DNA from 3 places in the Pseudoalteromonas sp. M8 genome. Region 2 is predicted to be linked to each of the others. Evidence: predicted binding sites of a transcription regulator. Region 2 holds the regulator's gene; each other region holds the start of a gene.
What was found. The regulator sigma-54, encoded in region 2, starts transcription at its own class of promoters, with help from an activator protein. The targets are predictions, from matches to a motif close to GTTGGCACGNNNNTNGNNT.
Positions count from the first base shown of each region.

Region 1 (6,490 bases), 370 kb from region 2:
CGCAGGTAATAATGTTGCGGCAATAAAAGCAAGCCCAAATAAAGAAAGGTAAATCATATCAACGGCTATAAGAAATTGGACTTTAAGAAATCATCTAAGTGGGGCAATATACTGAAATGCGCGCAAGAGTTCAAAAACACAGACACGGAAACAAGGAATAGACATGAAAACAACAATAAAAATGTTACTACTTAGTACCGTTCTCACCACCGGATTTAGTGACTGCAAGGCCTCAAACGAAGCGCTACCACGGGCAGATGATGGCTATCAGACCTATATCCACACCGGCGACTCCTTTAAACATTTGCAATTGACGGATATCAAAAACCAAGCTGTTAGGTTCGATGCTAATCACAAAAAGCTGGTGGTTTTATTCGCGACTTGGTGCTCCGATTCGCAACGCTTATTGAGTGAACTAAAACAATCTGAATTACTCACCCAGGCCGAGTTAACCATCGTTGCTATTGGCCGAGAAGAAACTAACACTACACTTGAGCAATTCAACGAAACCATGCAATTGCCCATCCATTTTGTTGCCGATCCCAATCGAGATATCTACAGCACGTATGCCAACAAAGGTATTCCTAGAGTCATCTTGCTTGATGAACGCAACCGAGTGATGCAAACCCTCATCGGTGAGCAACCCAACACCTTATCAAAACTAAACTGGAATTAACGAGGTAATTATATGAATCCAGAGGTCGTTAGCATTCTCACGATGGCCAAAGTTATCCAAACCGCCGTTGCCCCTGTATTTTTAATTACGGGTATTGCTGCGACCTTAGGGGTACTATCAAACCGCTTAGCACGGATCACGGATAGGGCGCGTTTACTTGATCGCAAGATCAATACCACGCAAGATGAAGAGCTCAAAATGCACTTTAGCCGTGAAATGCGCGCACTGTTAAAACGGTCTCGTTTTATTCACGTTGCATTTAGCATGAGTGTACTCAGTGCGTTGCTTGTGTGTGCAGTGGTTATGCTGCTGTTCATGTCACACTTGTACAGTATGCCATTGGGCATTACGTTATCGTCTTGTTTTATCGCCGCTATGGTGCTGCTTATTGGCGCATTTGTCTCTTTGCTGGGAGAAATCTTTTTAGCCACCCGCAGTATGCGCAGAGGCATGATATTCAAAGACATCGAGAGTTGATTATTTAAAACTAGTTGCCTCCGTCACAGGGCACTTATCGCAATTGTTTGATTATATTTGTAATTTACATTGAAAATAGGGAAAAATATTAGGGGTTTACTATGAAGAAACTACTTACCGTCACACTATTTAGCTGTCTTGCAGCAACAGCGCAAGCTAACACTATGTTTGAATCGGCTGAAGATGCAATTGAATACCGCCAAGCGTCTTTCCAATTGATCCGTTTCCAGATTGGTAATATGGGCGACATGCTAAAAGGCAAAGTACCATTTGATGCTGAAGTATTTAAGCAACGTGCTCACAACGCTGCGCAATTATCGCAAATGCCTTGGGAAGCATTTATCGACGGTTCTGACAAAGGCAATACTGATGCCCTACCAGCCGTTTGGTCAAACAGAACTGAGTTCGATGGTAAAGCCAAGCAATTTGCCGAGTATGCTCAAGCACTGGCTGTTGCAGCTGACTCTGGCGACAAAAAGCTGATTGCTTCTGCATTTAAAGATTGGGCAAAAGGCTGTAAAGACTGCCATAAATCTTTTAAAGATTAATCAAAACAAAACAGCCGCATATTTGCGGCTGCTTACTATCTGAATATCTCGTCACTTGCTTGGCTATCACCAACGACACAATAACTCAGACATCGCATTGAGTAACCCACAGCCCTGCTTAATCACACAGCCAAATTGAATTACTGTCAGTGCTAGACTCGTAGATGACGTTTAATGATCAGTCATCAATATAGTCGAAATCATCATCGCCTAGATTTCTACGTAGGCGTTTTTGCTCTAAGTAGTCGTCTAGCTTTCTTTTGACTTTACGCTTTTGCTTGTCATGTTGGTTACGACCCAACTTTTCAAATTCATCGTCTGCAAAATCATCATCAAGCGCATCGTAAGAGAATGTCTTACCCACAACTAACTCCAAAATAAAATAGTCATTAATAAAATGAGAGCCGTCTCTCAAGATCACTATTTAGCGCTAAATTGTCATTCTGAAAAGTGAGAGTTTCTTATCCTTACAATAAAAATTTTTTATCGCCTAATTCATTTTGACAAAAACAACTATATTTTAGTCAATTTCATCACTTTTAGAGCACATTAACTTTCAACAATATAACACAATATATTGATTTTACTTGGGTTTATATTTGGCACTGTTCTTGTAACAACAATCATGAAACTGAGCCAATAAGGATCGACCATGAATAAAATTTTACTACTAACAGCAGCAACAATGATGACAACCACCGTCGCTGCACACGAAAAAAATAACATCACGTTTAGCGGTGACAATTGTGAAGTAGAATTTCAGAATGACGTTAGGATCACACCTGATAACTTGGTGATCACAACGGCCAAAAACAAAACAGCTGAGATCAACAACCTTGGCGAACTGACACTCAATGGCGAGCGCATCGCACTTAATACACAGCAAAAAAAGATGCTCACGCAATATGGTGATGAACTAAGAGGCCGCCTACCACAAGTGGCTGATATTGCTTTTGAAGGCATAAAACTAGCGGGCGTCGCCCTTAATGAAGTGGCACACACCTTTAATTTAACCAGTTTAGATAGCATCCATGCTGTGATCGATGATCTTGAAACAGAAGTGCAAAATACGTTTTATCAGCAAGGTGCGTTTGTGATGGGCAAGCAAACCTTTGATGAGTTTGGCCAAAATTTTGATAATCAGTTTGAAGAAAAAATCGAGACCGCAGTACAAGGTGCCATGATGCAATCGATAGGTAGCTTACTGGTTGCGATTGGCAACGAAATGTCAGATGCAAACGGTGATATGAGCAGCTTTGAACAACGTATGGAAAACTTCGCAACACAAATCGAAACCAAAGTTGAACAACAGGCAGAATCTATTGAGAAAAAAGCCGACGCACTGTGTGGCGACTTTGAGCAAATCGCGAAAAACGAAGCCATTGTCGCAAAGTCTATCCCCGCCATGTCAGAGTACCAACTGTTTAAATTTAAATAATCTGACGTTGGCATAACTTACATTTAATTAAGGGTACGTTATGCCAACCCTTTCCTTTGTGCATCAGCCAGCTGCCCCAGCGTTTTAATCGCTTGCTCTACCGACGCATCCCACGGCAAGCCATAACTGATACGTATACAATTTTGATACTTTTTGCTGGCACTAAATAGCGTACCAGGCGTAATACTGATCCCACACTCCAGGGCTTTTTGGAACAACAAGGCACCATCGACGTGCTTACCTAAGTCTAACCACAGCACACAACCGCCTTGCGGGCGACTGACTCTTACCTCACTACCAAATGCAACATTCACCGCTTGGATCATACGGTCTCGATTCTCAATTAACCGTTTACGGACCAACTTTAAATGGCGCTCGTAGCCTCCGGAGCTGAGAAAATCCGCCAGTGCCCATTGATTCATTAAAGATGATGAGCAACTCAACGCACGTTTTATGCGCTTTGCTTTTGCACTAAATTGACTGGCGACCATCCAACCCACCCGATAGCTAGGCGCTGCGGTTTTTGAAAATGACGCACATGTGATCACTAAGCCCTTTTGGCTAAATGCTTGTGCCGGAATGCCACGCTGCTCGGTAAAATATAAATCGCCATACACATCGTCTTCTATCAACACCACGTCACGTTGCTCTAATAGCGCCACCAGCTGCGCACGTCTCGTATCAGGCATAAAACTACCAAGCGGGTTACTAATACTGGTAGAAAACACACACGCTCGAATATCATGCTTTTCAAGTGCCCGTTCAAGGTCGCTCAGCCAAATGCCATCATCTGGGCAAACAGGTATTTCAATGGCCTTTAACCCTAAGTTTTCAGCCAGCTCAACAATGCCAAAATAACAGGGAGATTCAATCGCTATCACGTCTCCGGGCTTGGTTACCGCTTGTAACGCAATCGCCAATGCTTCTTGCGCGCCATTGGTGATCACCACTTCATCCATGTCTATTGCTAAACCCATATCCAAATAACGCCGCACGATTTGCTTTTTTAAGCTATCTAAACCGTCCATAGGGCCATAATTAATGAGTTCGTTCCCTGCTTCTTTCATTGCGCGGCGCATAATTTTGGCAAGAACCTGCTCAGTACCAGCAATGGCGATGGGGTTGGCGATACCTAAGGGGATTGCATGTGGCTGATGGATCCCCTTATACACTTGTTCAATCAACGCCTGCTTGTTCACCACTACAGGTTTGGCGGGCAATCGTGCACGCTTCGGTGAGTCGTTGTGCGAAGCTCTGTGGCATAAAAAGTAGCCGGACTTCTCTTTGGCAATGACTTTTCCTTGATCTTCAAGTGCTTGATAGGCCTGCTTTACCGTTGGGATACTGACATTTAAGTTTTGCGCCATAACACGCAATGAGGGAAGCTTTTCGCCCGGTAAAATAGACTCTTGTTCTGCCATCGACAAGATCATTTGGATCACCTGCTGATAGAGAAAGGCGGAATGTTGGCGTTGAATAACGGTACTCATAAGCAATCATCTGTATAGGTATAAATTAGCAAATTCTGTATATAGCTTATACAGAATAACAGCGTAAACTACAGACTTCCACTGCTGTTTGAATCTAGAGCCGATCATGAAAAATCTATTTCTTTACGCCATCACTGTGTTGATTTGGGGATCAACATGGCTTGCCATTGAATATCAACTTGGCAGCATCAACGAGTTTGTGTCGCTGTTTTACCGCTTTGGCCTCGCCGCGGTTTGTATGTGGGCGTTTGTCATCTATAAGCGTGTGCCAATGCGATTTTCTCGCCGAGATCACGGCTTTTTCATCCTCTTAGCGCTGTGTAATTTTGGTGCTAACTATCTCTTCTTATATTGGGCTCAGGCACATTTAACGTCAGCGATGGCATCAATTGCATTTTCATTATTATTGGTCGTTAACATCGTCAACACTAAGTTGTTTTTTGCCAAACCGATTGCAAAGCGAATTTACTTTGGTGCATCACTGGGCACGCTTGGGATAGTCAGCTTGTTTTGGCACGACTTGGTCGCATTTGATTTGCAAAGCGAGGCCTTCTTGGGATTATCATTAGCTCTATTAGGAACGGTGGTCGCGTCACTCGGTAATATGGTGAGCGTACGCAATTCTAATCAGCAAATTGATGTTATGGCGGGAAATGCGTGGGGCATGCTTTACAGCGCTGTCATGTTAGCAACCTATGTTGCCTTTAGTGAACATCAGTTTATCAACCAAGCGCCGGCATCATATTGGTGGTCTCTGATTTACCTCAGCGTGTTTGGCACCGTCATTGCCTTTGGTTGTTATTTCTCACTACTCAAAAATATTGGGCCTGAGAAAGCGAGTTATTTGATAGTGTTATTTCCTTTTGTTGCCGTGGCCTTGAGCACCTTATTTGAAGGCTTTGAGTGGCAGCAAAACACCTTTATTGGGTTTATTTTGGTCATCCTAGGTAATGCGATTGTACTCACGCCTTTAGATCGCATCTACGCTTGGTTGTCCATTCGGTCCCCAGTTAGAAGTTGAAGTCTTACCAATGCTTTAGCTTCTTACTTTTCAGCGCCATTTTATAATGGCGCTTTTTTTATGTTCAGAGCTCGGCGACAGCAAGTTATCGTCGCAGGCGTGCGCCCAACAATCTCGCCATCAGCCTCAATGTCATACCCCTCTTGTGCGATATAAAGCTCTGCAATGCGGCCGTGGTGCACATTTCTTGTACCCATATGGCGTTTAAGTAGCATATTGACAAACAATACCATCCGCTGCCAATGCGTTTGCGGCGTGAACCATAGTAGCTCCAGCTGACCGTCATCAAGGCAAGCCATAGGAGCAGGAGTTAACCCTGCCCCAAAGTGTTTGCCATTCGCAAGTAACAACATCATACCCTGCTCAGGCCACGTATTGCTGTGATAGCGAATGAGTTTGGCAGTAAATAGCGACATTAATCCCGCATAGGTATAGCTCAGCTTTCCTAGCCGTTTGGTTTGTCCTAAGTTATTCATGACATGCGCGTTAAAGCCAATCCCAGCAACATTGACAAACCAGCGCCCGTCGACTTTACCCAAATCAATACTCGAGATCTTGTCTGAAAATACAGCTGCTCGCCACTGTGCTTTGGAATAATGAAACTGCCGAGCAAAATCGTTGCCCGTCCCCGCTGGCAGCAGCGCAAGCGTGTTATCCCGTTCAGCAATGGCATTGGCGACTAGGTGCAAAGTGCCATCCCCCCCAATCACCACCACGCTCACTCCCGCCGTAGCTGCTTGAGCAATTGTGTCCCTATCTGCGACAAAGTTTCCAGTGGTATTAAACCAAGTTGCCGTCAACTGTTGTTGTGTTAATTGTTGCTTTAACCATGCAATTTGC
Region 1 covers NZ_CP047240.1:51,629-58,118, reverse strand. Annotated here, with positions in the region: gene GSF13_RS05525 (YqaA family protein) at 1-57, opposite strand, end outside; gene GSF13_RS05520 (thioredoxin-like domain-containing protein) at 164-676, shown strand; gene GSF13_RS05515 (DUF2721 domain-containing protein) at 689-1,153, shown strand; gene GSF13_RS05510 (cytochrome c) at 1,255-1,701, shown strand; gene GSF13_RS05505 (hypothetical protein) at 1,880-2,065, opposite strand; gene GSF13_RS05500 (YggN family protein) at 2,354-3,139, shown strand; gene GSF13_RS05495 (PLP-dependent aminotransferase family protein) at 3,178-4,629, opposite strand; gene GSF13_RS05490 (DMT family transporter) at 4,736-5,650, shown strand; gene GSF13_RS05485 (YegS/Rv2252/BmrU family lipid kinase) at 5,692-6,490, opposite strand, start outside.
Region 1: the regulator sigma-54 is predicted to act here: its motif matches at 2,300-2,318, upstream of GSF13_RS05500 (YggN family protein).

Region 2 (6,490 bases):
AACTGAAGACTAAGCTCAACCTTAATGATGACGAAATTGCATATATTGGTGATGATGGCCCAGATCTACCCGTAATGGAACGAGTTGGTTTTGCCGTTGCCGTCAATGATGCACATCCTCTTGTTAAACATATCGCCCATTACACGACCTTGATGCCAGGTGGCTTTGGTGCCGTGAGAGAACTAACTGATCTTCTAATGCTCAGCCAAAATCACTTATTGACTTCCAAAGGATCAAGTACATGACCGTATTGCGTGTCATCTTACTCATTGTTTTCGCTTCTTTAATGGTATGGATGTGGTCGCCCATGTTTAATCCATCAGAGGCGGATCCAGCAAAAGAAGATGAACCGTTAGCTAAACCCGATTATGTTGCAACCACGCTTCAGCAAACGACCTATAGTGAAAATGGCTTATTAAACTATCAGGTAACTGCTGATAAGATGGAGTTGTATCAAGATCTTGGCTTTAGTCACTTTGAAAAGCCCATTTTCACCTTATATAACGGTGAACAGAATTGGCAAATAAGCGCATTAGAAGCAACCCTATACGAAAACAACACCTTGATATTAGAGGGCAATGTGTTGGCAAAGAATTTAACGCCTAACGCCATGATCACGGATATCAATGCCGATAATGTAAGAGTTGAAATTAAGCAAAAATTGATGAAGTCGGAACACCCTGTCGTTATCAACGGTCCTAGTCTTAGGATCACAGGTAAAGGACTGCATGCGGATCTACAAAAGCAAGTGATCGAACTCATCAACCACACAAAGACAATTTATTATGACCAGTAAAATCATTAACAAACTAGTTTTCATCGGCTTGCTTGCAAGTTCTACTCTAGCAATTGCTGCAGAACAAAATGAAGTCATTATTGATGCTGGCCGTCAGCAAGCTCAACTGCAAAGCAACATCGGTATTTTTGAACAGAATGTTGTTATTATTCATGGCAACAGAAAGATAAATGCCGATCGCCTAGAGGTCCACCGTCGCGCGGAACTTGGCATTAACAAGCAACTGCTTGTGGCAACTGGCAGCCCTGCCACTTTTAGCGAACGTCAACCCGATGGCAACTTGCTAGAAGCCAAAGCAAATGAAATCCGTTACGACGTAGCGAAGGGAACCCTAGTGATTTCTGGTGATGCTGAAATCAATCAAACTGGGCAAAAAATCAATGCTCAAGTCATCACCTATGACATTGAAAAGCAATTGATCAGCGCTGAGCGCTCAGACCAAGAAGACTCTCGAGTAAGAACCATCCTTGTTCCTGTTGATGACAAAAAAGACGCTAAAGAGAAAAAAGCGCAGGAAGAAGGTAACAATTAATGAGCGAGCTCAAAGCAACTGGTCTAGCAAAGAGTTATAAAGGTCGTCAGGTCGTCAAAAATGTTGGTTTAAGTGTTCAGGCTGGCAGTATTGTAGGCTTATTAGGACCAAATGGTGCAGGTAAAACCACTACGTTCTACATGATTGTAGGGTTAGTACCAAGCGACAAAGGCTATATTCAGATTGATGACGAAGATATCACTTTGTTACCGATGCACAGCCGTGCACGACTTGGTATTGGCTATCTACCGCAAGAGTCTTCAATCTTTAGAAAACTCACGGTCTATCAAAATTTGATGGCGATTTTAGAAACTCGAAAAGACTTATCTAAAGTTGAAAGAGAAGCTGAACTAAACGAGTTACTGGATGAGTTTAATATTCAACACATTCGCGACTCACAGGGCATGGCATTGTCGGGAGGCGAAAGAAGACGAGTCGAAATTGCTCGCGCTTTAGCCGCAAACCCTAAGTTTATCCTGTTAGATGAACCTTTTGCTGGTGTTGATCCTATTTCGGTGTTAGATATAAAGACAATCATAGAGCACCTAAAAAACCGTGGTATCGGTGTGCTTATCACCGATCATAACGTTAGAGAAACACTGGACGTATGTGAAAAGGCCTACATCGTTTCACATGGTGAGTTAATCGCTGCAGGCACGCCAGAACATGTTTTGGCAGATCAAACCGTAAGAGATGTCTACCTAGGCGAACAATTCAAGCTATAGTTAAGACGTAGTATTAATAACTGTTAAAAAGGATTGTTAGAGATACATGAGGCAATCATTACAGCTGCGCATGGGGCAGCAACTTACAATGACTCCGCAACTGCAACAAGCCATTCGCTTGCTGCAGCTTAGTACATTGGATCTGCAACAAGAAATACAAGAAGCATTAGACAGCAATCCATTGTTGGAAGTGGAAGAAGGTGATAATACTGACGGCGAAAACGCTGACCAACACAGCCAAGAAAAGAGCCGTGCTGACGACAATCAAGATTCAGCCGATGAAACGCAGGTTAGTGACTATGAGATAGACTCAGATACCGCCATGAGCAAAGACACTGTGAGCGATGACCTTGCCATGGATGTCACTTGGGACGAGTATATGAGTGCAGCGCCTGCTGCAAGCTCAGGTCCACTTCCCGATGACGATAATGTTTATCAAGGGGAAACCTCTGAATCTCTCCACGATTATCTCATGTGGCAACTCGAACTGACACCATTTAGTCCAACAGATAGAGCTATTGCGATTGCGATTATTGAAGCGGTCGACCTGTCAGGCATTCTAACACTGTCTTGCGAAGACATTTTAGAAAGCATTAATGACGAGAATAGCGAAGAGCCTATTGAGCTAGATGAAGTCGAAGCCGTACTCAAACGCATTCAGCTTTTTGACCCTGTCGGTATCGCAGCGCGTAGTTTACAAGAATGCTTATGCATTCAGCTCAACCAATTCGCCCCAGATACCCCATGGATTGCCGAAACAAAAATGATCCTGACAGAGCATATCGACTTGCTTGCCAGCCGTGACTATCGAACTTTGGCTAAGAAAACGCGCCTTAAAGAAGCCGATCTCAAAGAGGTCATGACGTTAATACATAGCCTTAACCCAAAGCCTGCGGCAAGCATTATTCATGAAGAGCCTGAATATGTGATCCCTGACGTATCGGTGAAAAAAGTAAAAGGTCGTTGGGTCGTAGAGCTAAATCCTGATGCTATGCCTAAAATAAGAGTAAATGACCATTACGCTGCGATGTCTAGAACGGCGAAATCCAGTACGGATAGTCAGTTTATTCGCTCACATTTACAAGAAGCAAAGTGGTTTATTAAAAGCTTAGAAAGCCGAAATGATACTTTATTAAAAGTTACCAATTGCATTGTGCAACAACAACAGGCATTCTTTGAACATGGCCCCGAAGCAATGCGCCCTATGGTGCTAAATGATGTTGCTGAAATGGTTGAGATGCATGAGTCCACAATTTCCCGTGTGACAACACAAAAATACATGCATACACCTCGGGGAATATTTGAGCTGAAGTATTTCTTCTCTAGCCATGTAAGTACGGAAAATGGAGGTGAGTGCTCTTCTACAGCAATTAGAGCACTTATCAAAAAGCTGATAGCTGCAGAGAATACCGCGAAGCCATTGAGTGACAGCAAAATTGCAGATATCTTAGCTGAGCAAGGAATTAAGGTAGCGAGACGTACGATTGCAAAATATCGTGAATCCCTAGCCATTCCACCGTCAAATCAGCGTAAAAGCTTGATATAAGACGTAAAACCCAAGAAGGAAAAATGCTTATGCAACTAAATCTAACTGGTCGCCATGTAGAAATTACTGACTCATTAAGAGACTATGTCACCAACAAGTTTGCGAAGCTAGAAAGGCACTTTGATCATATCAATAATGTGCATGTGATCCTTGATGTCGAGAAACTAGTACAAAAAGCAGAAGCAACATTACACGTAAACGGCGGCGAGCTATTTGCATCAACAGAGCATCAAGATATGTATGCCGCAATTGATGGCCTTATCGACAAGCTAGATCGTCAAGTTATTAAACACAAAGAGAAGCTCACTCGACACTAAGATGAAATTAAGTGAATTAGTGAACAAGGACTGCAGTAAAGCTGCGGTCCTTTTTAATAGCAAAAAACGTATTTTAGAATACATCAGCGAACTGGCTCATAGCCAAATTCCAAATACCAGTCAGCATGCTATCTTGGACGCCTTAATGGCGCGAGAGAAATTAGGCAGCACAGGGATCGGTAAAGGCATTGCCATTCCCCATGGTCGACTTGAAGGTTTGGATAAAATCCTTGCAATGGTGCTTGTCAGCGAGCAAGGGATCCAGTTTGAAGCCATAGATAAGCAGCCTGTCGATATTTTTGTCGCGTTCATCGTACCTGAAGGTGATAATCAACAACACCTGAAGACCTTAGCGGCGATTGCTGATACACTCAAAGACAAGTCTTTTTGCAAAATGCTTAGGCAAGCAAAAAGTGATGATGAGTTATATGCAGTGATCCAAGGTGAACTTGATGAGTGATGAAGAAAAAGGACTCGAGCTTATCATTATCAGTGGCCGCTCAGGCTCTGGTAAATCTGTAGCGCTTCGAGTATTGGAAGACTTAGGCTACTATTGTGTGGATAACATTCCAGTCAATTTGCTACCGTCTTTAGTCCGCAGTGTTTCGGACAATTATAATAAAATTGCAGTCAGTATTGATGTTAGAAACTTACCTAAAGAACAGGACGAGTTTAATGACATTCTTGAATACTTACCAGGCTTTGCCAAACCTACCCTGTTTTATTTAGACAGTGACGATCAAACCCTGATAAAGCGCTTCTCAGAAACACGACGTTTGCACCCTCTTTCACTGCATAATCTTCCATTAGATGTTGCGATAAAGAAAGAACGGGAATTGTTAGACGTGCTGATCACTCGCGCCGATTTTCTCATTGATACTACAGGCCTGAGCGTTCATCAACTTGCAGAAGATATCCGCGAAAAAATCTTAGGTAAAAAAGACAAACAACTCATTATTACCTTTGAATCTTTCGGCTTTAAACACGGCATCCCAAAACAAGCGGATTACGTTTTTGATGCGCGCTTTTTACCCAACCCACATTGGGAGCCTGAGCTTAAGCCGCTAACTGGCTTAGATCAGCCAGTCAAAGACTATTTGTCGAGTCACAGCATCGTGCAAAAGTTTACTTGGCAGATCCAAACCTTCGTACAAACTTGGTTACCACACTTAGAGCGTAACAATCGCAGTTATCTAACGATCGCAATAGGATGTACAGGTGGGCAACATCGCTCGGTATACTTAGCGCAAACCATTGGTGAACGTTTTGCTAAAACCCATCCCAACGTCAAAATTCGTCACCGAGAGCAAGAGGGTTAAATGTTAGAAGATACGTTTTTAATCCAAAACAAACTCGGCCTGCACGCTCGAGCAGCGACGGTTCTTGCGCAATTAGCAACCCAATTTGATGCCGAAGTGACCTTATATCAAGGAGACAAAAGTGCTGCTGCTGACAGCGTACTAGCGCTGTTGTTACTTGAAAGCAGCCAAGGGAAAGAAGTCCGAGTGGTTTGTGAAGGTCCTGATGCTCAGTATGCACTAGACGCCATTGGCGGACTGATAGAAAATAAGTTTAATGAATCCGAGTAATCGTCAGTAAAACAATAAGGCCTGATTCATTTACTCCCTGCTAATCTCCCCCTCCTCCGTAACCAAAGTGGTCTAATAAGTCTCTCATAATTAAGCGTAAACCTTGGTAGTTCCTAATAAACTGAGTTACACTGTAATACCAATTTAGGTTTCTTTCGTGCAGTAAAGCGAGTTGCCGGAAAATCCTACTTTATCGTTGCGTACACCTTTAACGTGTATTAACGATAGCAACCCACCAGCAGAAACAACACGAATAAAATTCAAATTAAGAAATTGATTTCTGCGATAAAATAAATGAATAGGGTTAACTTAATCACGTTAGCCACCATTAATATCAAAAAGGATGCCTATGCCTGAAGTATTTGAACAAGACTACACACTGGAACAACTCCAAAAGGTAACTAACGCCTTAAACAGTGGTCAGTTTGTTCAAGTTAGGCGTATGCTCGCAGAAACAGCACCTTGTGACACTGCACTGCTTTTAGAATCATCCCCTCATAAAGTTCGCTCTATGCTGTGGCAGCTTGTTGACCCAGATATCCAAGGGGATGTCTTAGAGGAACTGTCAGAGGACGTAAGACTTGGGATCATCGCCCAGATGGAGCCGGAGCTAATTGCCGCCGCTACAGAAGACATGGACGACGATGACCTTGGTGATGTCCTAAGAAGCCTGCCTGATACCGTCTACCAAGACGTTATCGGTGCGATGGATAGCCAAGATAGAGAACGTGCGACACAAGCTTTGTCCTACAAGGAACACTCTGCCGGTGCGCTAATGAGCACCGACACGGTCACTATTCGACCCGATGTTACCTTAGAAGTTGTATTTAGATATCTACGCCTTAAAGGCGAATTGCCAGACGGCACAGATGAGCTATATGTTGTCGATAAAGACAACTGTTTCTTGGGTGCCTTACCAGTCAATACCTTATTAACTAAGTCTCCTGACAGTATGGTTCGAGATTTGATGGATGAAGATAAGGAA
Region 2 covers NZ_CP047240.1:416,734-423,223, reverse strand. Annotated here, with positions in the region: gene kdsC (3-deoxy-manno-octulosonate-8-phosphatase KdsC) at 1-245, shown strand, start outside; gene lptC (LPS export ABC transporter periplasmic protein LptC) at 242-796, shown strand; gene lptA (lipopolysaccharide transport periplasmic protein LptA) at 786-1,328, shown strand; gene lptB (LPS export ABC transporter ATP-binding protein) at 1,328-2,053, shown strand; gene GSF13_RS06990 (RNA polymerase factor sigma-54) at 2,100-3,599, shown strand; gene hpf (ribosome hibernation promoting factor) at 3,629-3,916, shown strand; gene ptsN (PTS IIA-like nitrogen regulatory protein PtsN) at 3,918-4,376, shown strand; gene rapZ (RNase adapter RapZ) at 4,369-5,235, shown strand; gene GSF13_RS06970 (HPr family phosphocarrier protein) at 5,236-5,505, shown strand; gene mgtE (magnesium transporter) at 5,855-6,490, shown strand, end outside.

Region 3 (6,490 bases), 270 kb from region 2:
AAAAACCTCATGGAATAGATGATAGGAATTTGATAGGTAATAACTGAAACAACTAAACAAACCAATAAAAATAGAAATGCCCCCATACTTAAAAAGTAGATATATAAAAATACACCTAACAAAATAACTGAACTGACTAACAGACCAGGAACTGCTTGCGCCCCCATCATAATTCGACTGATATCTGTACTTAATACAACGAGTAATTTAGAAGTTCCAACTGACTCAAGGTTCTCGATTGGAGCCCCTAGAATCTTTTCAAACAATCTTTTTCGGATATTACTCGCAAGCATTAATGCTGACTTTTGTAATGCAATCATTGACACTGATTGCAAAATAAAAATCGCAGCGCAAATACCTAAAAATAACAGCGCTAAATTTGGATGTGCTATTTGCACGCCCAGCACCTCAACAAAATCTGCGGTGCCGTCTAATACATAGCTAAACTCTTCAATTGCGATTAGAATAACTGGAACTAGCGACGCGTAGATAAGGCCTGCGATCGCGCCGCTCAACAGTGAAATAAAGACAGAGTTAGGCGCCGTCTTTCCTAATTCGGAGAGTAACCTCATTACAATTCCTTTTTATTAATTATTATATTTATTGCGGTGTTTCAGTAACTAATTGATTACTTTCATATAAGTCGATCATGTCATCATAGTGTGGGCTCATGATATTGCCGGACTGACCCGTTGAATTGATGTACCAAGACTTAAACCCTTCCTGCTTACTCGACACCATAATTTGGCGAAACCCAGCACCAAATATCTGCTCATATCCATCAGCACTATCAAACCGATAACCGGCGGCATTCACGGTATCTAATGAACCAGCTCCAGTGATCTGCCGCTCAAAAATTCGTCTCGAAAAGTCCGCTTCACTAAAGGGTTGATGCGCGAAAGTTCTCGGCGCAAGCTCTCCCCATGACCACGGCCTAGCGCCAAACTTACGCTCAAGTTCAACTAAAGTCGCTTGATAGGAATCCCTAATTTCATCTGTACATTTTTCTGAAGTGTCAGAACACCATAATTCATGGTCTTGTAAGGCGAGCAATAACTGTTTGTCGGTTAGACTAGATGCGGTTAGCCCGCCACCAAATTGTGTAGCAAGACTTTGTGAATGGAATAATTTGACTTTTAAATTTCTGATCATGACTTGGTATATAGCACCAACGTCAGGGTCAGATTTATAATCTCCATCCCAATGTAGTAGCTCACCAAGTAAAGGCTTCAGATTTGGATAGTCATTTCTAAGAAGGTTGAGTAGATCTATCGCTCCTAAGTCAAGTACATCACCTTGAATACTCCGGAAAGTATCGATGGAAAGTTTGTGTCCTCGCTTTAACTCACCTTCTATAAGAGACGCTATACGTTCCGCTCTATATGAAGGAGCCCAGTCCATAGAAATGAAGTAAGGATAATCCTCAGAGACATGTTTTTGGTTGGCATTAATGATATAGCCTTTTTTAGGGTTGAATTCCGTTGGCATACTTTCCCAAGGAATGTACCCAGTCCATTCAAACTCATACTGATTAACAGGTATGGCTCCAGAATGTTTTTTGCGAAGCGGAACTTTACCCGCGCTATTGAGGCCTATATTGCCTAGGCGATCTGCATAAACAAAATTGATTGTCGGCGTGATAAGAAGCTGGAGCGCATTCCTGAACTCTTCCCAATTAGAAGCATAATTCAGGTCGATCAAGGCAGAAATAGAAGTATCACTGTCATTTAAAGCTGTCCATCTCAGTGCATACCCATGAGACGCGCCAGCACTATAATCTAGAATAGGCCCATATTTTGATTGTGCAACCGTATGTTTTATAGTCTCTGGGGCTTTTCTAAATTGAGCTGGGAAGTCAGCCTTAACCGCGATCTCCTCTACCCTTTGAACAATTTTCTCTCCTGCAGAATTCCCTCCTCGATTAAGGTCCACTATGACCAAATCTTGCGTATCCGCGGGCATGTTAGTACCGCCCCAAGCAATATGAGCATTATGTCCAAATACAATTACAGGCAATCCTGGAATGGTCATACCTGATGCGTTTACTTCGCCGCCTAACAAAGACGCTCGATACCATAATGAAGGCATTTGGAAAGAGAGATGAGGATCATTCGCCAACATCGCATCGCCCGAAGCACTTAACTCCCCAGAAATTACCCAAGCGTTACTCCCGGCAAATTTGCCTCCAATCCCATGCTCTAGCAATAAAGCTTCTTCGATACTCGCTAACTGGCTTAACGTCTCATCCAATTTAGCGACACGTGATATATCCTCTGATAAAGATTGCTGATCATTAAGCTCTGGATAGATTGAGTGTAAATAGTCCACTGGTAATTTAGCGGCAGCTTGTACTCTGGCGCGTTCATAATTAGCAGCAAAACTCAGAGAGTAAGAAAGTAGCTTACCTACCATTAATGAATCTTCAGGAGACCAATTTGAAGCAACGACACCAAAAACCCTAAACTCAATTGGTAGGTTTTCAGAATCTCTGATATACGCATTCACTCCTTCAGAGAAGGCAACTAAGATGCCTTTTTCCCGCTTCCCTAAACTTTTTAGCGCCTCTTTTGCAGCATCAGCAAGCCCCAAAGTACGCATATATTTATCACGCTCAATTGTTGATGCTCCAAAGACCTCACTCAAAGTACCTTTAATTAATCGGCGCTGTAACTCCATTTGCCAAAGCCGATCTTGAGCTTGAACATATCCCATAGCGAAAAAAGCATCATGATCACTTTTCGCGCTTATATTTGGAACTCCGTACTTATCTCTAGAGATACTCACTTTGTTACTCAAAGCGCTATCGCTTAATGTGATATTATCCAGAGGTAAAGTTTCTCTCTCGTCTAAGTAAAAATAAGAGATGATTATAATGAGGGGAATAAATACTAAAATAACAAATCTTAATGCTAATGACTCTCGAGAAAACACCTTACTTCTTCCTTGCATATCAACAGTAACAAACGAAAATTTAGCCTATTAGAGTGCATCAAGTAGCCCCTTTAACATTAGACTCAACTTATTAATATCAGGTACATAGTACCCAAAAAATGAAACCGATCAACACAAAAAACAAAACAAAAATTAACTCGATTAACACAATTAACACACAGGACACAATTGAGAAATACAAAATTGCATAATGTACATACAACTTCCTCACATGCAGTATCATTCACCTAAATACAGACAAATAAATGGTGAACAAAAAGTCGCCTATAAAATGCGGGCTCTTTGGTGTTAGCGTATATAAACAAAAGATGTAAAAATTAATCTAAGAAGCAGTTAATGAGCAAAGAAAAGTTTCGATTAAATACCTAAAGAAAGGTGCTTTATATGCAATATTTAGAATGTATTTTTTCTATAAATTTAGAAATTAATTTCAATTTTCTGCTCAATACCAGACCACCATTAGTGCAGACAACTGAATATACTCGAGCAACTTTTAGCTATTCGATATCTTGATACCTTGAGCATTTAATCAATATCAACTACAACAGAAATGGAAAGTGTCGTTGTCAGGAAAAATATTACGCACCACCATGGAACACTTACGCACCAATTTAGTGCAAAACATCCGTTCACAGATCAGTAAATTTAAATAAATCACTAAAAATCAAACAGTTAAACAATTGGCACGATTAACGCTTATCAAGGTGCAATTGCAGTACATTGCAGCAAAAAATAACCCAACGAGTCGGAGGACACATGTCACAATCGGTTTTAGATTTTATTAAAGAGCACGACGTAAAATTTGTTGACTTACGTTTCACAGATACAAAAGGTAAAGAACAACACGTATCGATCCCGCATCATCAAGCCGATGAAGACTTCTTTGAAGACGGCAAAATGTTTGATGGCTCATCTATCGCTGGTTGGAAAGGCATCAACGAATCTGACATGGTACTTATGCCTGACGCAGAAAGTGCTAAGCTAGACCCGTTCGCAGAAGAAACAACCCTTATCGTCCGTTGTGACGTGGTTGAACCAAACACACACCAAGGTTACGAGCGTGACCCACGTTCAGTAGCTAAACGCGCTGAAGAGTTCATGCGTTCAACGGGTATTGCAGACACCGTATTATTCGGTCCTGAGCCAGAGTTCTTCTTGTTTGACGATGTTAAATTTAAAACTGACATGTCTGGCTCAATGTACAAAATTGATGCTGAAGAAGCGGCTTGGAACTCAGACAAAGACTACGAAGGTGGTAACACAGGTCACCGTCCTGGCGTAAAAGGTGGTTACTTCCCAGTAGCACCGGTAGATTCGTCTAATGATTGGCGTGCAGCTACTTGTTTAGTACTTGAAGAGATGGGCCACGTTGTTGAAGCGCACCACCACGAAGTAGCAACTGCTGGTCAAAATGAGATTGCGACTCGCTTTAATACTATGGTAACTAAAGCAGACGAAATCCAAGAGATGAAGTACGTTATCCACAACATGGCTCACCTATACGGTAAGACAGCAACCTTTATGCCTAAGCCAATCGTTGGTGATAACGGTTCAGGCATGCATTGCCACCAATCACTTGCTAAAGACGGCAAGAACATCTTCGCAGGCGACAAGTACGGCGGTCTATCTGAAGAAGCGCTTTACTACATTGGTGGTATCATTAAGCATGCTAAAGCAATCAATGCATTCACTAACCCAGCAACAAACTCTTATAAGCGTCTAGTACCAGGGTTTGAAGCGCCAGTTATGCTTGCATACTCAGCACGTAACCGCTCAGCATCAATCCGTATCCCGGTGATCCCATCAGAAAAGGGTCGTCGTATCGAAGTACGCTTCCCAGATCCTGCGGCTAACCCATACCTAGCTTTCGCAGCGCAGTTGATGGCTGGTCTTGACGGTATCCGCAACAAGATCCACCCTGGCGATGCAATGGACAAAGATTTGTACGACCTACCAGCGGAAGAAGCAGCAGAAATCCCAACAGTTGCAGCATCACTTGACGAAGCGCTTGCTTCTCTAGATGCTGACCGTGAGTTCTTAACTCAAGGTGGCGTATTCACTGACGACCTAATCGATGCGTACATCACACTTAAGTCGAAAGAAGTTGAAAAATTAAACATGACAACTCACCCAGTTGAGTTCGAAATGTACTACAGCGTTTAATCGCTAACAGACTACTACGCTCAGTACCGCGGTATTGAGCTTGTAGAGCCAAAACTCATTATGCGTTTCTGGCACTCTTAATCATATGTGTTCTCAAGCCCGTAATTACGGGCTTTTTTAATTTAATTCAAAAGGTTAAATTAAATATCTCGAATAAATTTATTATCGGAGTTACTCATTTGTAACTCGCAATTCCAACAACACTATACTAAAGTATGAACAGTAGTTTACTGTGGAGAGTTGTGGTGCGTCAGTGGTTTCTTATAATGTCGGTTAGCATGACGCTAACCCTAACAAGCATTGATGCTGCAGCAGAGTCCAAGCCAAAAATCTATCGCTGGAAAGACAAAAACGGCCATTGGGTCTATTCGGATGTACCGCAACCAGGTTCAAAAGAAGTCAAACTCAACGCCAGCGCTTTAACCATGCCAAGTGTTGATACTAAAATTCTCGAACAAACGGATACAACACCAACGATTCAATATACAGCTAAAATCACTTCTCCTGAGCATGAGCAAACAATCCGTGATAATAGTGGCAGTGTATACGTAACTGGCACCATAGAGCCAAGATTTACCCAAGGACTAAGCGTGCAACTCTTTCTCAACGGAACAGCCACAGGGCCAAAACAAAGTAATACTCAGTTTTCTTTGCGTGGTATCAATCGTGGCGAGCACTCTTTGGTTATGAAAGTGTTTAATCAAAAAGGTATGTTAGTCGCCCAAAGCGATGCTCATAAGTTCTTTTTGCACCGCAATACCGTGAATAATTAGAGCGATATTGCTTACCTACACTGACTTTTAACCAGTAGTTGCAAACACACCATACTCATCCCTCCTGCTATTGAGGAGGCCAAACTCGACATTTCATTGTGTTCAATCCACAACCTTTGCTCACCCACCTGGATTTGATAGTAGACTTCAGCCTTTGTTTGCAGTAGATATTTATCTCGCCAGTTAGGTTGAACGACCCGCATTACGCCTGTAAGGGTGGTTTTCTCGCCATTCGTAGCCCGATGTAAATTAGCGGTGTAAGGAGGAAAGCAACCCGTATACTCGGTAACATACCTAGCGCCTTGAAAGTCACAACCACTCATGCAGAACGTGACAAACAGGCTCCCCCGCAAGCACAAGCTAGATGTATTTTTTGAAACAAAGCATTAATAATGTGGGCACCTTAAAGTTGGCATGCTTTATTAATACCAAGTTTAGGATACGAGTTCGAAAACCCCTAGTTTCTGAGCTCAGGTAATAATTTAATCCAATGGATGCAAAGCTATGCTATTCTCATTGCACCACATTGGTGCACGGTGAACATATATGGATCAACATAACTCGATTGACTTGGATAAAGTTTGGCAATCTCTCTCAACCGC
Region 3 covers NZ_CP047240.1:147,243-153,732, reverse strand. Annotated here, with positions in the region: gene GSF13_RS05925 (cyclic peptide export ABC transporter) at 1-572, opposite strand, end outside; gene GSF13_RS05920 (penicillin acylase family protein) at 601-2,931, opposite strand; gene glnA (glutamate--ammonia ligase) at 3,709-5,115, shown strand; gene GSF13_RS05910 (DUF4124 domain-containing protein) at 5,382-5,888, shown strand; gene glnL (nitrogen regulation protein NR(II)) at 6,435-6,490, shown strand, end outside.
Region 3: the regulator sigma-54 is predicted to act here: its motif matches at 3,632-3,650, upstream of glnA (glutamate--ammonia ligase).